DNA from 3 places in the Rhodovulum viride genome. Region 2 is predicted to be linked to each of the others. Evidence: riboswitches for the same ligand, from Rfam matches in the RefSeq annotation. Region 2 holds a riboswitch; each other region holds the start of a gene.
What was found. A riboswitch is a leader RNA that binds a small molecule or an ion and turns the genes downstream of it on or off. The one in region 2 is predicted to bind cobalamin.
Positions count from the first base shown of each region.

Region 1: linked by a shared signal. The riboswitch ahead of BYZ73_RS07205 (DUF4198 domain-containing protein) and the one ahead of BYZ73_RS11505 (ribonucleoside triphosphate reductase) in region 2 are both predicted to bind cobalamin.
Region 3: linked by a shared signal. The riboswitch ahead of BYZ73_RS03345 (hypothetical protein) and the one ahead of BYZ73_RS11505 (ribonucleoside triphosphate reductase) in region 2 are both predicted to bind cobalamin.

Region 1 covers NZ_MUAV01000006.1:191,784-195,053, forward strand. Annotated here, with positions in the region: gene BYZ73_RS07195 (cobyric acid synthase) at 1-104, opposite strand, end outside; gene cobO (cob(I)yrinic acid a,c-diamide adenosyltransferase) at 250-879, opposite strand; cobalamin riboswitch at 984-1,193, shown strand; gene BYZ73_RS07205 (DUF4198 domain-containing protein) at 1,331-2,125, shown strand; gene cbiM (cobalt transporter CbiM) at 2,136-2,753, shown strand; gene BYZ73_RS07215 (cobalt ABC transporter permease) at 2,750-3,270, shown strand, end outside.
Region 2 covers NZ_MUAV01000012.1:5,865-9,134, reverse strand. Annotated here, with positions in the region: partial or broken gene BYZ73_RS11505 (ribonucleoside triphosphate reductase) at 1-1,797, opposite strand, end outside; cobalamin riboswitch at 2,002-2,221, opposite strand; gene BYZ73_RS11500 (pseudoazurin) at 2,410-2,820, opposite strand; gene BYZ73_RS11495 (ABC transporter ATP-binding protein) at 2,832-3,270, opposite strand, start outside.
Region 3 covers NZ_MUAV01000003.1:125,075-128,344, reverse strand. Annotated here, with positions in the region: gene metH (methionine synthase) at 1-1,061, opposite strand, end outside; cobalamin riboswitch at 1,180-1,391, shown strand; gene BYZ73_RS03345 (hypothetical protein) at 1,423-1,791, shown strand; gene nikR (nickel-responsive transcriptional regulator NikR) at 1,814-2,278, opposite strand; gene BYZ73_RS03335 (ABC transporter substrate-binding protein) at 2,405-3,270, shown strand, end outside.

The DNA.
Region 1 (3,270 bases), on a different contig from region 2:
TAGGCGCGGCAGAGCCCGGCGACCAGCAGGCTCTTGCCGACGTCCGAACTGGTGCCCTGGAACATCAGCGCCTTCGCCCGGCGCGGCGGGGCAGGATCGAGCATCGGCACCGAAATCTCGGGCATCGGCGGCGCGGCGTCGTCGGGGGGCAGGTCGGAAGGCGGGCTCGGGGTCCTGTGGGATGTCATCGGGGCTCCTGCGGCGTTCGGCAGGGGTGTCGGACGGGGCTTTCCGGATGTCAAGCGCGGCTCAGAACTCGACGCCGGGCTGGCCCTTGATGCCCGACCGGAACGGGTGCTTGACCAGCGTCATCTCGGTGACCAGATCGGCCGCCTCGATCAGCGCCTCGGGGGCGTTGCGGCCTGTCAGCACGACATGGGTCAGGGGCGGCTTCTCGGCCTGGAGGAACTCCACCACGCGGTCGGCATCCAGATAGCCGTAGCGCAGCGCGATGTTGATCTCGTCCAGCAGCACCATGCGGATGGCGGGATCGCGGATCAACTCTTTCGCCTTTTCCCAGCCCTTTTCTGCGGCGGCGATGTCGCGGGCGCGGTCCTGGGTTTCCCAGGTAAAGCCCTCGCCCATGGCATGGAACTGGCAGAGATCGCCGAAATGCGAGGTCAGAAGCCGCCGCTCGCCCGTGTCCCAGGCGCCCTTGACGAACTGGACCACGGCGCAGGGCATCTGATGGGCGATGCAGCGCAGGATCATCCCGAAGCCCGAGGAGGACTTGCCCTTGCCGGTGCCGGTATGCACGAGGATCAGCCCCTTCTCGCCGGATTTCCCGGCCATGATCTTGTCGCGCGCGGCCTTCTTCCTGGCCATCTTGGCGGCATGGCGGGCGTCGTCGGCAACGGTATCGGCGGTCTCGTCGGTCATGGGGGCTCCTTGCGCGTGTCGGGGACAGCTTAGCGGGCGGGGGCGCGGCGTCAAACCCGGGCCGCGCGGCGGTCGTGCCGATTGACAAGTCCCGAGCCGCTTGCCATGACGAAGCCGTGACCGGTTCGCCCGGGCCCCGAGGGTCCGGACGTGAAAAGGGAACGCGGTGCGCCCCCGCAAGGGGCAAGTCCGCGGCTGCCCCCGCAACTGTAAGCGGCGAGCACGGCTGAGAACGCCACTGGGGATACCCCCCGGGAAGGCCAGCCAAGCTGAGACCCGCAAGCCAGGAGACCTGCCGGCCGCCCGTTTCCCCGCAAGGGAGGCGGTTTCCACCGGACGCCGGGGTGCGCGTCTGGCCCGGATCGGCCGCGTTGCGACCCGTTCGAGCCTCTCATCCCCTCGTCCTTTCACCCGCGGCCTGTCCGGCCGCCCCTGTTGAAAGGCAACGACCTTGATCTTCCACGGCAATCTCGTAACCGCCGCGCTGGCGCTGACCCTCGTTCCCGGGGTGGCCGCCGCGCATTTCCAGCTGGCCTATACCGAAGAAAGCCTGATCGACGCGCCCGGCGACGTGCCGGTCAAGCTGATCTTCTGGCACCCGCAGGAAAGCGGCCCGGTCATGGACATGGGCGAACCGCTGGAATTCTACGCCATCCATCGCGGCGAGAAGATCGACCTTCGCGCGACGCTCAGCCAGACCGTCTTTCGCGGCCCGCTGAACGAGGCCGTCGCCTGGGATGGCAGTCTGCCGGTCAAGCGGATGGGCGACTATGTGCTGGTGACGGTGCCCGCGCCCTATTACGAGGACTCCGAGGATATCTACATCCAGCAGATCACCAAGACCTATCTCAATCGCGGCCAGATGCCGACCGACTGGGACAGCCCGCAGGGGCTGAAGGCCGAGATCGTGCCGCTGGTCAAACCCTATAACGTGATCGCGGGCTCGACCTTCACCGGGCGGGTGCTGTCGGCGGGCCAGCCTGTCGCGGGCGCCGAGATCGAGATCGAATACATGGCGGCCGAGCCCGACATGGCCACGGGCGCGCCCAAGCCCGCGACCGCCGGGCCGTTGCCGGGGGGCGCGATCGTGGCCGTGTCGGACGAGAACGGCTATTTCACTTTCGGCGTGCCCAAGGCGGGCTATTGGGGCTTTGCCGCGCTGGGCGTGGGCCCCGATACCGCGTTCGAGGGCAAGGAGCTCAGCCAGGATGCGGTGCTCTGGATCCGCGCCTTCGATCTGAAATAGGGGCGGGCCCATGCATATCGTGGACGGGGCGCTGGCGGCGCCCGTGGTGATCGGCGGCGCGGTGCTGGCGGCGGGGGGCGTGGCGCGCGGATTGCGCGATCTGACGCTGGAAAAGATCCCCGCTGCCGGGATGCTCTCGGCCAGCTTCTTCGTGGCCTCGCTGATCCATGTGCCCATCGGCCCGTCCTCGGTGCACCTGATCCTGAACGGTCTGGCCGGGCTGGTGCTTGGCTGGGCCGCCTTTCCGGCGCTGTTCGTGGGGCTCTTGCTGCAGGCGGTCTTTTTCGGGTTCGGCGGGCTGACGGTGCTGGGGGTCAATACCCTGAACATCGCGCTGCCCGCAGTGATCGTGCATTATCTCTGCCGCCGGGGTCTTGCGCGCGGCACCCCCCGGATCGCCGCGCTTTGGGCCGGGATGGGCGGGGCGCTGGCCATCGCGCTGACGGCGCTTGGCGTCGGTCTGGCGCTGGCGCTGTCGGGCGCGGCCTTCCTGCCCGCCGCCCGGCTGGTCTTTCTGGCCCATATCCCGGTGATGGCGGTCGAGGGCCTTTTGACCGCCGCCGCCGTCTATCTTGCCGCCCAGGTGAAGCCCGACCTCTTTGCGACAGTTCAAGGACCCCAACGATGATCCGTCCCCTTGCTTTGACCCTGGCGCTTGCGATGGCGCCGCTGCCTGCGCTGGCCCATAAGGTGATCGGCGGGGCCTATGCCGATGGTGCGCTGATCGAGGGCGAGATCGGCTTTTCGAATGGCGACATGGCCGCCGACGCCCTGGTCGAGGTCTTCGACCCGGCGGGCACCCGGCTGGGCGAGACCCGGACCGATGGCGACGGCATCTTCACCTACCGCCCCACCGCCGCCGTCGCCCATGTCTTCCGCGCCGATCTGGGCGCGGGCCATGTCGCCGAATTCACCCTGAGCGCCGATGAGGTCGCCGCGATCCTCGACAGCCCCGCCGCCCGGGCCGCCGCCGAAACCGGCGTCGCCCCTGGCGCGGGGGACGAAACCGGCGCGGGCAATCCGTCGACCTTCCCCCTGGATCGGGCGCCCGCCGGGGCAGCCTCCGGAGCGCTGGCGGCGGTGCCGCTGGTCGCCGCGCCGGGGCTGAGCGACACCGACAAGGCCGAGATCGCACGGATCGTCCG
Region 2 (3,270 bases):
GACCGTGCCGCCGGTATAGCGCGCCTGCAGCGGCTCCTGATGTTCCAGCGCCTCGAACGGGTCGGACGTATACCCGACCGGAAGCTGGGTCGAGTTGGTGTAATAGGGCTGGTCCTCGGTGCCCGCCTGCAGGATGCCGGGGAAACGTTTGCGGTCCTCGCGGGCAAAGCGGTAGGTCGTGCCCTCGGCGGGCGTGGCCTCGAGGTTGTACATGTGCCCGGTCTCTTCCTGGAACTCGACCATCCGGGCGCGCAGGTGATCCATCAGCCTGACGGCAAGCGCCTGGCCCGCCTCGGTCGCGATGGTCTCGCGATCATCGGTGAAGTTCCGGATCATCTCGTTCACGCCATTCACGCCCAGCGTCGAGAAATGGTTCCTGAGCGTTCCGAGATAGCGCTTGGTGTAAGGGAAAAGCCCCGCCTCGATATGGCGCTCGATCACCTTGCGCTTGAGTTCCAGACTGGTCTTCGCGATCCCCGCCAGCCGGTCGAGCGCGGCCAGCAGCCCCGCCTCGTCGCCCTTGTGCAGATAGCCCAGCCGGGCGCAGTTGATGGTGACGACACCAAGCGACCCGGTCTGCTCGGCCGACCCGAAAAGCCCGTTGCCGCGTTTCAAGAGTTCGGTCAGGTCCAGCTGCAACCGGCAGCACATGGACCGGACCATGTGCGGCTCCAGTTCCGAGTTCACGAAGTTCTGGAAATAGGGCAGCCCGTATTTCGCTGTCATCTCGAAGAGATAGCCAGCATTCTCGCTGTCCCAGGGGAAATCGGGCGTGATGTTGTAGGTCGGGATCGGGAAGGTGAAGACCCGGCCACGGGCGTCGCCCTCGGTCATCACCTCCATGTAGGCGCGGTTGATGAGGTCCATCTCGGCCTGCAACGCGCCATAGGTGAAATCGACCTCGCGCCCGCCGACGATCGGCACCTGGTCCGCCAGATCGGCGGGACAGGTCCAGTCGAAGGTGAGGTTCGTGAAGGGTGTCTGGGTGCCCCAGCGCGAGGGGACGTTGAGGTTGTAGATGAATTCCTGCATCGCTTGCCGCACGGCGGCATAGTCCAGCCCGTCGAGCCGCACATAGGGCGCGAGATAGGTGTCGAAGGAACTGAAGGCCTGCGCACCGGCCCATTCGTTCTGCAGCGTGCCGAGGAAATTGACGATCTGGCCCAACGCGCTGGTCAGATGCATCGGCGGGGCGGATTCGATGGTGCCGGGCACCCCGTTCAGCCCCTCGCGCAAGAGCGTCCGCAGCGACCAGCCCGCGCAATAGCCCGCGAACATGTCGAGATCGTGGATATGGACATCGCCCTCGCGATGGGCCCGGCCGACTTCCGGCGGGTAGATATGGCTCAGCCAGTAATTGGCCGTCACCTTGCCCGAGGTGTTCAGGATCATGCCGCCCAGCGAATAGCCCTGGTTCGCGTTGGCGTTCACCCGCCAGTCGGACCGGTCGAGATATTCGTTGATCGAGCTTTCCACATCGACCAGCACCCGCCGGTCCTCGCGCAGCCGCGCATGCTGGTCGCGATAGACCGCATAGGCGCGCACCGTCACCATCCGGTTGGCGCCGATCAGCGCCTGTTCGACCGCATCCTGGATCTCTTCGACGCCGGGCGCGCCGCCCGCATGGCGGAAGCTCAGGACCCGCACCACCCGATCGGTCAGGCGCGCGGCCTCCTCGGCGCCGAACTCGCCGGTGGCCTCGCCCGCGCGGGCGACGGCCCGCGCGATGCGGCCGCTGTCGAAGGGAACCACCTGCCCGTCGCGGGTCACGACGGATTGGGGGAGAAGAGCGGTCATCGCATCACCTGTCTGCATCATCGGGACGTCCGGTCCTTTTCGTCTGCAGGGGCGGTCGCGTCGGTGCCGGTCTGAAATAGACGGTGATGGTCATGTCTCGCCCCATTGTCTGCCGTTTCCTGTCGGACCTTGGGACACGAGAGCCATGGCGACGGACCTGCCCGCCGCGGATCGCAAACGCACCCCGAGGCCCTCCGCCTCTGGTTGTTGCCGTCCGTCATGGCAGGTCTCCTGGCTTGCGGGTCGACACTCGGCTGGCCTTCCCGGGCCCCGGTCTTTCGACGGGTGGACCCAGTGGCGTCGTCAGCTTCGCTCGCCGCTCACAGTTGCGGGGGCAGCGCCGGATTTGACCCAGACGGGTCTGCACCGGCTTCCCTCTTTCGTCCCCGGATCGCCCCGGGAAACCATGACGGCGCCACCATCTATCGATCTTTGTCAGATGTCAACATGTGGTGGTCCTGGACTGCAAATTAACCACTTGTTGCGTGCGGGGCAGCATGCACGGGCGCCCAAAAGCCCATCCGCGGTGATGCCCCGGGGCGTGGTGAAGCTGGCGGTGGCCATTGGGTCTCGGTGTGAATTCGGGGGGCGCCCCCGACCTGAACCCGGGCCCTATCGGCCGAGCAGGTCCGACATCCGCTCTCTGGCGCGATCCGGCAGACCATCCGGAAGAGGCGCCGCCCCGTCGACCTCTCCCACATCGACGATCATCACCATGCCCATGGCATAGTGCGGCGAGCACTTGATGCCGTAGCGCCCCTCGACCTCGAAGATCACCGCGATCTCTTCGTCGATCTGGCCGATGAAGCGATCCGCACCCTCTGGCAGCATCTCGGGGATGGAGGCCGCGTTGTGGCCACGCTGCGCGGGAAGGAAGCGCACGGTATCGCCGGGTGCGATCTCGAGATAGGCGGGCTCGTAGATCATGGCGCCGGTCTCGCCGCGGGTCAGCATTCTGACGTCATGGGTCTCGGCGTGTCCCGCAACGGGAACCAGGGCAAGCAGGCCGACGAACAGGCGCATGGGGCGATCCTTTAGAGGGCATGAGAGAAGTGAAGGCGTGGCGATCCGTCCGGAGCGGCATGGCGCGTCGCGGCGACGCCGAAGACCTCGGCCAGAAGATCCTCGTTCAGCACGTCGCGGGGCAGACCCGTCGCGACAAGCCTGCCCCCGGACAGCACGCCGATCCGGTCGCAGGCCGTGGCCTGGTTCAGATCGTGCAGCGCGATGACACGGGTGATGGGCAGTGCCCGGACCAGCGCCATGAGCGAGAGCTGATGCCGGATATCGAGATGGTTGGTCGGCTCGTCGAGGAGCAGGAGCCTTGGATCCTGCGCGAGGGCGCGCGCGATGTGGACGCGCTGGCGTTCGCCACCCGAGAGGGTATGCCAGAGACGACCGGCGAAGGCGGTCATCTCCACGGCCGTCAGAGCGGCCTCGACCGCGGTCTCATCGGAACGCCCCCATCCCCGC
Region 3 (3,270 bases), on a different contig from region 2:
ATCTTCGGCGCGATCTCTGGGATTTTGCGAGGGGCATGGCCCCGAACCGCCTTTGCCACCGCCGCGATATGGTCATAGGTCGACCCGCAGCAGCCGCCGACGATATTGACCAGCCCGTCCTTCGCAAAGCCCGCGACCAGCGCCGCCATCTCATCGGGTGTCTGGTCGTAGTCGCCCATCTCGTTCGGGAGCCCGGCATTGGGATAGGCGCAGATCAGCGTGTCGGCCACGGCCGAAAGCTCGGCCAGGTGCGGGCGCATCGCATCGGCCCCCAGCGCGCAGTTCAGCCCGATGGTCAGCGGCCGGGCATGGCGCACCGAATGCCAGAAGGCCGTGGGCGTCTGGCCCGACAGCGTCCGCCCCGACAGGTCGGTGATGGTGCCCGAGATCATGACGGGCAGGCGCAGGCCCTGTTCGGCAAAGACCTCCTCGCAGGCGAAGATCGCGGCCTTGGCGTTCAGCGTGTCGAAGATCGTCTCGATCAGAACCAGGTCGATGCCGCCCGCGATCAGCCCGTGCAGCTGTTCGGCATAGGCGATCCGCAGGTCGTCGAAAGTCACGGCCCGGTAGCCCGGGTTGTTCACGTCGGGACTGATCGAGGCGGTGCGGTTCGTCGGTCCCAGCGCGCCCGCGACGAAGCGATGCCGCCCGTCCTCGGCCTCGGCCCGGTCCATCGCCTTGCGGGCCAGCCGCGCACCCGCCTCGTTCAGCGCGAAGACCTTGTCTTCCAGCCCGTAATCGGCCTGGGCGATGGCGGTCGAGGAAAAGGTATTGGTCTCGACGATATCGGCGCCAACCATCGCATAGCGGTAGTGGATCTCTTCGATCACGTCGGGATTCGTCAGGTTCAGAAGGTCGTTGTTGCCCTTCTGCGGCTTGTCGCCGTGCAGATGACAGGCGCAGCCGCCGCCAGAACCGGTGAAATCGTCCTCGGTCAGGCCGAGCTTCTGGATCTGGGTGCCCATCGCCCCGTCCAGCACCAGGATCCGCTCGGCGGCGGCGGTGCGAAGGGTCTCGAAGACAGGCGAATGGCGGGCGGGGCGGGGCGCGGATTGGGTCATGGACGGCAGATATGGCCTTCGGCCGCGCCTGTCCAATTCATGTTTGTCAGGATCTTTATGAGCCCGGCTCACATTCACGGCCGATATTCTGCGCCATTGACAGCCGCCCGCCCGGCCGGGTAGCGCTTGTGGCGATGGTTCCCGCAGGCCTTGCCGGCCGCGCGGGTGAAAAGGGAACGCGGTCCGCCGGAACCTCCGGCAAATCCGCGGCTGCCCCCGCAACTGTAGGCGGAGAGCCCCCCGAGACGGCCACTGGACCGAACGGTCCGGGAAGGGTCGGGGCGGCGATGACCCGCAAGCCAGGAGACCTGCCATCCAAGCGTGTGAACCCGGGCGGGGTGCCCCGGCAAGGAGATCCGCGATGGATGACATCAGGGGCCGGCGCGGCCCGGTTTTTCGTGACGAGGTTCCGGGCGGGGCCGGTCTGCCGGCGATGCTGGAGATGGTGCTGATGCGGCTTGCCGCCTGCCCCCAGACGGGGCCGCGGGCGCGCGAGCTGGGCCAGCTTGGCTTCATGCAATGGCTGGGCAGCCTGCCCGGCCGGGCCGATCTGCCCGCCGCCGCCCGCGCCGCCGAGGCGCAGGCGGCACCGGGTCCGGCCACGGCCGCGCTGGACGAGTTCCGCCGCCTGCTGGTGCAGATCCGCGCGATGCCGCCCCGGCCGCTGGATCTGGCCCTGCCCCGCCCATGCCGCCGGGGCGGCGCCCGGGCGCGGCGGCTCAGGCTTTAGCCCGGACCCTTCGCGGACAGGGTCAGAATCGGTCCAGCACCCGCAGGTGATCGTGGGTATGCGCCCGCTCGCCATGCAGGTGGAACTCGACCTCGGTCCGCACCGGGATCAGAACGGTCTGGCCGTGCCGCACGCCGCGCTGCAGGAACAGGCTGTTGGCATAGGCCTGGACCGAGCCCACCGTGCCCCGCATCACTGCCACCTCGACCGCCGCGTGATGGTCAAGCGGCACCGACAGCGCCGCGATGGCCGCGTCATGGTGCTGCTGGCGGCTTTCTGGCACCAGCCGCCCCAGATCGCGCTGCGCGGGGTCCATGGCATAGGTCACGACGCCCACGCATTCGGCGGTCTCGGGCGCGTCCTGGTCAAGCCCCCGGCGGATCAGGTCGCGCAGCGCCTCGGACCGGTTCGACGCGCCAGACCGGTCCATGAAGGCGTCGAGCGCCTCCAGCAGGTCGTCTTCGATGGTGATCGTGATGCGCTGCATGGGCCCCTCCCGCTTTGCGGCGACTTTGCCTCCGGAGCGCGGGGCAAACAAGGCACAGAACCGCGCTTGGCATTCCCGCCGCGCCGGGCGTATGAAGATGGGAGGCATAAATCATACCGAGTCCTCATGCGCCCTCTGTCCTTCCTGGCCCTTGCCGTTTCGCTGAGTCTGCCGCTGGCTGTCGAGGCCGCCCCGCCGCTGGTGCTGGCGGTGGGCGGCGAACCCGAGACCGGTTTCGACCCGATCATGGGCTGGGGCCGCTACGGGAATCCGCTGTTTCAGGCAACGCTGCTCAGGCGCGCGGCCGACCTGTCGCTGGCGGGCGATCTGGCGACCGGCTGGTCGCTGTCGGACGACCGTCTGACCTGGACCGTCACGCTTCGCGACGATGCGCGGTTTTCGGACGGAACGCCCCTGACCGCCGAGGACGTGGCCTTCACCTTCAACGCCGCGCGCGACGGCGACGGGCTGACGGATCTCAAGGTGCTGAAGGAGGCCCGCGCTACCGGCCCGCTGACGGTCGAGCTGGAACTCCGCCACCCGCAGATCACCTTCACCGGAGATCTGGCGACGCTGGGGATCGTGCCAAAGGCATCCTACGGGCCGGATTACGCCCGCCACCCGGTCGGCGCCGGGCCGTTCCGCCTGGTCGAATGGCGCGAGGGCGAACAGCTGATCGTCGCGCCGAACCCCTATTGGCACGGCCCCGACATCCCGTTTCCGCGCGTGACCTTCGTCTTCGGGGCCGAGGCGACGGGGCTGGCGCTGGCGCGTACCGGCGCGGCGCAGATCGTCGCCGTGCCCCCGGCCGAGGCCGATGCCGCGCCAGAGGGGATGCAGGTGCTGCATGTGCCAAGCGTCGACAATCGCGGGGTGATGTTCCCGATGCGGCCCGCGGGCGGCCGGACCGCCGAGGGCGTGCCGATCGGCAACGATGTCACCGCCGACCGCGCCATCCGGGTGGCGGTCGATCAGGCGGTGGACCGGACCGC